DNA from 2 places in the Shinella sp. AETb1-6 genome. Region 2 is predicted to be linked to the other one. Evidence: predicted binding sites of a transcription regulator. Region 2 holds the regulator's gene; the other holds the start of a gene.
The links. Region 2 encodes LexA, which represses DNA repair genes until DNA is damaged. Its sites were predicted from a motif close to TGTTCNNNNTGTGTTCNG; they were not measured.
Positions count from the first base shown of each region.

Region 1: GR158_RS09880 (sel1 repeat family protein) is a predicted target of LexA. The motif match lies at 1,997-2,014, and genes of this name have one in related genera.

Region 1 is NZ_WUMM01000004.1:439,182-442,424, reverse strand. It holds gene GR158_RS09890 (PilZ domain-containing protein) at 1-201, shown strand, start outside; gene GR158_RS09885 (pyridoxal phosphate-dependent aminotransferase) at 286-1,407, shown strand; gene GR158_RS09880 (sel1 repeat family protein) at 1,528-1,797, opposite strand; gene GR158_RS09875 (DUF2147 domain-containing protein) at 2,263-2,601, shown strand; gene GR158_RS09870 (glutathione binding-like protein) at 2,645-3,243, opposite strand, start outside.
Region 2 is NZ_WUMM01000012.1:116,653-119,895, forward strand. It holds gene glp (gephyrin-like molybdotransferase Glp) at 1-893, shown strand, start outside; gene lexA (transcriptional repressor LexA) at 987-1,709, shown strand; gene GR158_RS19940 (ComEC/Rec2 family competence protein) at 1,917-3,243, opposite strand, start outside.

The sequences.
Region 1 (3,243 bases), on a different contig from region 2:
TCGCGTATCGGCTGCGCGGAGGTCTATCGCACCGACAAGCGCATCGGCGTGCAGTTCATCAAGGAAATTGACGAGGAACTGCTGCACACCATCGTGCGCGCCGACTACTTCACCGGTGGCGGCGCGGCAAAGCCGAAAGTGCCGGAGCGGCGCTACATGGTGGGCATCGAAAAAGGCGGCGTGGGATCGCGCATCACCTGACCGTTTCGCGACCGGGGATTATTGGCTAGGGTGCCTGCAAAACCGATTCCGGCACTATGTCCCTTCCCGATCCCAGGCGTTATCATGTCCGCATTCTCCCGCTTCACTGCCATTGCCCAGACACTGCCCTCCACCGTTCCCTTCGTCGGCCCCGAAACCATAGAACGCACCCGCGGCCTTGCGGTGCGCGCCCGCATCGGCGCCAATGAAAGCGGCTTCGGCCCGGCCCCCTCCGTCATCGAGGCGATGCGCGCGGCGGCGGCGGCGACGTGGATGTACAGCGATCCGGAGAATTTCGAGCTGCGCGAAGCGCTTGCCCTTCATCACGGCATATCGCGCGACAACATCGCCATCGGCAGTGGCATCGACGGCCTGCTCGGCGACATCGCACGGCTGATCGTGGAGCCGGGCACGCCGGTCGTGACCTCGCTCGGGGGCTATCCAACGTTCAACTATCATGTAAACGGCTACGGCGGCCGGCTCGTCACGGTGCCCTATGCGGGCGACCGGGAGCACCTCGACGGCCTGCTGGACGCGGTGCGGCGGGAAAACGCCCCGCTCGTCTACCTCGCCAATCCCGACAACCCGATGGGCAGCTGGTGGGATGCCGACAGCATCGTCGCCTTCGCGCAGGCTTTGCCGGAAACGACGCTGCTCGTGCTGGACGAGGCCTATGGCGAGACGGCGCCGGCCGGAACCATTCCGTCCATTGCCGCGCTGATCGGCCAGCCGAACATTCTGCGCATGCGCACCTTCTCGAAAGCCTACGGACTGGCGGGCGCGCGCGTCGGCTATGCCATCGGCACGCTCGGCAATGCGCAGGCCTTCGACAAGATCCGCCACCATTTCGGCATGGCGCGGGTGTCGATCGCGGCGGCGCTCGCCGCCCTCGAGGACCAGACGTATCTGAAGGATGTGATCGTCCGTATCGCGGCGTCGCGCGCACGCATCACCGCCATTGCCAAGGAGAACGGTCTTGCGCCGCTGCCGTCGGCGACGAATTTCGTCACCATCGACTGCGGTCGCGACGGCGTGCATGCCAAGGCCATCGTCGACGGCCTGATGGAGCATGGCGTGTTCATCCGCATGCCCGGTATCGCGCCCCTCAACCGATGCATCCGCATCAGCACGGGACCGGAGAGCGACATGGCCCTGCTGGAGGAAGCCCTGCCGCTGGTTCTGAAGGCAGTAGGCAGTAGGCAGTAGGCAGTAGGCAGTAGGCAGTAGGCAGTAGGATTTTACGACGGCGGCTTGGTTTTCAAGTTTCTTCTTCGCCGCAATCGCCTATCGCTAATGCCTACTGCCTATCGCCTAATGCCTATTCACTCAATGCAGCGTCATCCACTCGCGGGCGGCGCGCAGCGCGAGCGCAAGGTCGGTCTTCGTCATTGTCGCGGCAAGATCGGCACGCAGTTCGGCGGCGCGGTCGCAGCCCTTGATCGCGGCGATGTTGAGCCATTTGTGCGCCTGGACGACATCGATATCGCAACCGCGACCCGTCGCATACATCAGGCCCATGTCGCAGAAGGTTTCGGCGCGGTTGTCACCGCCAGTCATGGCGGCCGTTTCGGTGTTCTGAAAATCAAAGCGTGCCATTTCGATAGTCCCTGTCTGACTGGTTTTCTGTTCTTTTGTCCTGTTTTACCTGCCCTTTCGGGCCTCTCGTGGCGCCTGCCGTCTGCGCGGCCTTGGTCTTCCCCGAGAGTTTTGCCGGCCGGTTATCCCGTGCTCGTCTTATGGCTCCACTATGCCGCGGGGCCTTCAAAATGCGCTTAAAAGGCATGCTTAATTTGAGACGAACAAAATCCAAACGCTTGGTAAAATTGGATTTTCGTTAAACATCGGACCCTCTGAAATCCGGCGGATTTGCTTCAAAATTTACCGATTGTTCAAACGACGATTTCAACGCTTCGCTAACCACGGCGAACGGCGGCAAATTTCCGGACCACGATTTTACGGTCGCTCCGCCCCTTTTCCACCGCGCGGGATTCGCGTTTCACGCATATTTACCTTTACGTTTGCGTAAGATATTCTGCGCGCTCATTCTGGAGGAGGAAGAGAATGAAACTGAGGACCTTGCTCATTGCTGCCCTTTTCGCCATGCCCGTCGTCGCCAATGCCGCCGAGCCGATCGAAGGCAACTGGAAGACGGCAAGCGGCGCGACCGCGGCGATCGCCAAATGCGGCGGCGGCTTCTGCATTACCTTGAAGACGGGAAAACATGCCGGCAAGCGCATCGGCCAGATGAAGGGCGCCGGCACCGACTACAGCGGCTCGATCACCGACCCGGAAACGGACAAGACCTATAGCGGCTCCGGCACGGTGAGTGGCAGCTCGCTGCGCATGAAGGGCTGCGTGCTGGCGGTTCTGTGCAAGTCACAGACCTGGACACGGCTCTAAAAAATCGAAAAGCCGGCGCCAAGCGCCGGCTTTGCCGTCTCGATTATCGCGCGCGCTGGCCGAACAGGATCTTCTGGGCTTCCTTGTCCTCGGCAAGGTTGGCCTGACGGGCCCGCTCTTCCTGACCGACCGCGATGCCGCGCTCGACGGCCGGCCGCGCCATCACCGTCTCGAACCACCGCTTGAGATGCGGAAAGTCGTTCAGATCCTGCCCCTGCTTTTCGTAGGAGCGCACCCAGCCGACGCATGCCATATCGGCGATGGAATAATCGCCGGCCAGATAGTCGCGATCGGCAAGCCGCCGGTTCATCACGCCGTAGAGACGGTTCACCTCGTTGGTATAGCGGTCGATACCGTAGGCGATCTTCTCAGGTGCGTAATCGCGGAAATGATGCGCCTGTCCCGCCATCGGTCCAAGCCCGCCCATCTGCCAGAACAGCCACTGGTCGACGTCGACGCGCCGGCGCTCGTCCGCCGGATAGAACTGCCCGTATTTGCGGCCGAGATATTGCAGGATCGCGCCGGACTCGAAGATCGAAATCGGCGCGCCGCCGGGTCCGTCCGGATCGATGATCGCCGGCATGCGGTTGTTGGGCGCGATCTTCAGGAAATCAGGCGCGAACTGCTCGCCCTTGCCGATAT
Region 2 (3,243 bases):
AGGAAGACACCGAGCTTCTGGAAGACGGCCGCATCCGCACGACGTTCCTCACGCCCAAGGGCCGCCATATCCGCCCGCGGGGGCAGGATTTCACAGCGGGCGAGGTTGTGCTGAAGGCCGGCCAGGTGCTGGATGCCGGCCGGCTGACCGTTGCGGCAGCCATGAACCACCCAAACCTGTCCGTCTATGCGCGCCCGCGGGTCGCGATCCTTGCGACGGGCGACGAACTCGTGCCGCCGGGAGAAACGCCCGGTGCAAGCCAGATCATCGCCTCCAACAGCTTCGGCGTCGCGGCCATCGCGCGCGAAGCCGGCGCAGAGGTGATAGACCTGGGCATCGTGAGAGACGACAAGCAGGCCATATTGGATGCCGTGCGCCGGGGACTGGAAACGGACATCGACGTGTTGGTGACGCTCGGTGGCGCATCCGTCGGCGATTTCGATCTCGTTCAGCCCGTGCTCGGCGAGGCCGGCATGGCACTCGATTTCTGGCGCATCGCCATGCGCCCGGGCAAGCCGCTGATGGTCGGCCGCCTCGGCGATATCCAGGTGATCGGCCTGCCCGGCAATCCCGTTTCCAGCCTTGTCTGTTCCTATCTCTATCTGGAGCCGCTGGTCCGCAAACTCGCGCGCCTGCCCGCGATGAACCGGATGCGCCAGGCCGCCGCCGCCGTGCCGCTCAAGCAGAACGACCGCCGGCAGGATTACATTCGTGCGCGACTTCAGCGCGGCCCGGACGGCGGTCTCTTGGTCACGCCCTTCGAGAAGCAGGATTCATCGATGATGAAGATCTTCGCCGAATCCGAGGGGTTGCTGATCCGCCCGCCGCATGCGCCGGCAGAGGAACCCGGCGCGCTCTGCGACGTCCTCGTTCTCAGGGAACCCGCGGCCTGAGTGGCATTATTGTGCCCGCAGGCCCTTGCGGAACACATGTGGAACGGATAGTGTCTGTTCTGGATTTGTTTCACGATTCTCGCTGGAGAGGCCATGCTGACGCGCAAACAACAGGAACTGCTCCTGTTCATTCACGAGCGTATGAAGGAATCCGGCATTCCTCCGTCTTTTGACGAGATGAAGGATGCCTTGGATCTTGCCTCGAAGTCGGGCATCCACCGCCTCATCACGGCGCTCGAGGAACGGGGCTTCATCCGCCGCCTGCCGAATCGGGCGCGCGCGCTCGAGGTGATCAAGCTTCCGGAGGCCTATTCGCCCAGCCTCCAGCCGCGTCGCGGATTTTCGCCGTCGGTCATCGAAGGCAGCCTCGGCAAGCAGCCCCCCGCCGTAACGCCATCCAAGCCCGTCGCACCGCAGCCGACCATGTCGTCGTCCGTGTCCGTTCCGGTCATGGGCCGTATCGCCGCCGGTGTTCCGATCTCGGCCATCCAGAACAACACGCACGAGATCACCGTCCCGGCCGAAATGATCGGCAACGGCGATCACTATGCGCTGGAGGTCAAGGGCGATTCGATGATCGAGGCCGGCATTCTCGATGGCGACACGGTCATCATCCGCAATGCCAGTACCGCCAATCCCGGTGAAATCATCGTTGCTCTCGTCGATGACGAAGAGGCGACGCTGAAGCGCTTCCGCCGCAAGGGCGCGTCTATCGCACTTGAAGCCGCGAACCCGGCTTATGAGACCCGGATCTTCGGCCCCGACCGGGTCAAGATTCAGGGGAAGCTCGTCGGGCTTATACGACGGTATCACTGAGCGGCGTTGGACAGCATAGCGGGTCGTGAGCGTCGTATTGGGTGTGGAACGCACAGTTCGGGTATGATGGATCGTGGCAGGTTAAGGCTCCTCTCGCTTTGCCCGGTGCTATGCGGTTGTGATTGCCTCCTGTCATTCGGCCTTTTCTAAGATCGCTGCCAACCTCTACGATCGCTGCCAACCGGGAAGCTTGCCGCTTGATTGGCTTCACGGGAGTTGCGGCGGCGAGCGATCGGCCTCGTTGGTTTCAATCTCTGCCGGCGGCGCTGCGGCTGCCGTTTCGAATGTATCGCTGCGCCAGTCATAGGTGCGGTGCCGGGACCAGGCGCGCACCACGGTTTCCACGGCCGGCATGTTGGTCGCGCCGCCGAGGCTTGCGGCGGGATCGTCGAGCGGCGGCGTGATTTCCAAAGCCCCCGTTCGGCGCAGATGACGCGCGGTCACAAGCCTCGCACCCGAGCGGCAGTTGTCCAGCCGCAGGGCGAAGGGTACGACGACGAGATCGGCCGTGTCGCAGGCCGTGCCCAGAAAGGCCGTGTCCTGAAGCGTGACGATCGTCCAGCCGCTGGGGGAAACGGCAGCACAGAAGGCCTTCGCCTCGCAGACGAACGTTTGCGCCTGTCGTGCCGCCGCGATAGCCTCCGTCATCGCGTCCTTCGCCTTCTTCCTGTCCGCCTTGCGGCGCGGTCGTTTCCTCTCAGTCTCGGCAGCAGCCTTCTTCGTCGCCGGTTCCGCCAGCAGCAGGCCGGCGGTCTTTCGCATGTCCGGCTTGGTCAGGTCGCCGAGCCGCAAGGCACGGCGCCACTGGTCGTAGATGAAACCTGGCGGCTTGGCGCGGTTCGTGGCGACCGCATCGCCGCGCAGGATCGCAACCAGACGACCGTCTTCGGAGATGAGCAATTCCGGCTTCCCGCGCGCAGACGGCCAAAGGACCACCAGCGCACCGGCGACGATGAAAACCGTCCCGGCATGCCGCAGCCGCGTGCGCAGGATACAGAGAAGCCCGCCGCCGACACCGATCAGCAGGAAGGCGGACATGGGGATACGGCCCGTGACGATATCCCCGCCCTTCCAGCTCGAAACCCAGACCGCCAGCGCGATCATCCATTCGATGCCCTTGCCCATGATGGCAAAAGGAACGGCATCCAGCCCGAAGGGCATGAGCAGGACGGCGATGAGGCCGAAGGGCATGACGATCGCGCTGATCGCCGGCATGGCAAGCAGGTTGCCGGCAAGGCCGTAGGCCGGCACACGGTGAAAGTGGCCGATGGAGTAGATCAGCGTCGATAGGCTTCCGATCGCCGATGACAGCAGAAGTCCGCCGAAGAAGCGCCCGGCCGCGCCGCCGGTCAGGCGCAGCGCGCCGCCTTTGCCCTCCTTGCGCACAGGCCGCTCGCGCCACGCCGCATAACCGGCGACGAGGCCGAGCGTTGCGGCGTAGGACATCTGAAAGCCGGGGTTGGTGATAGCGGAGGGCGTGACGGCGAGGATGATGATGGCCGACAGCGCCACGTTGCGCATACTGATGGCGGAG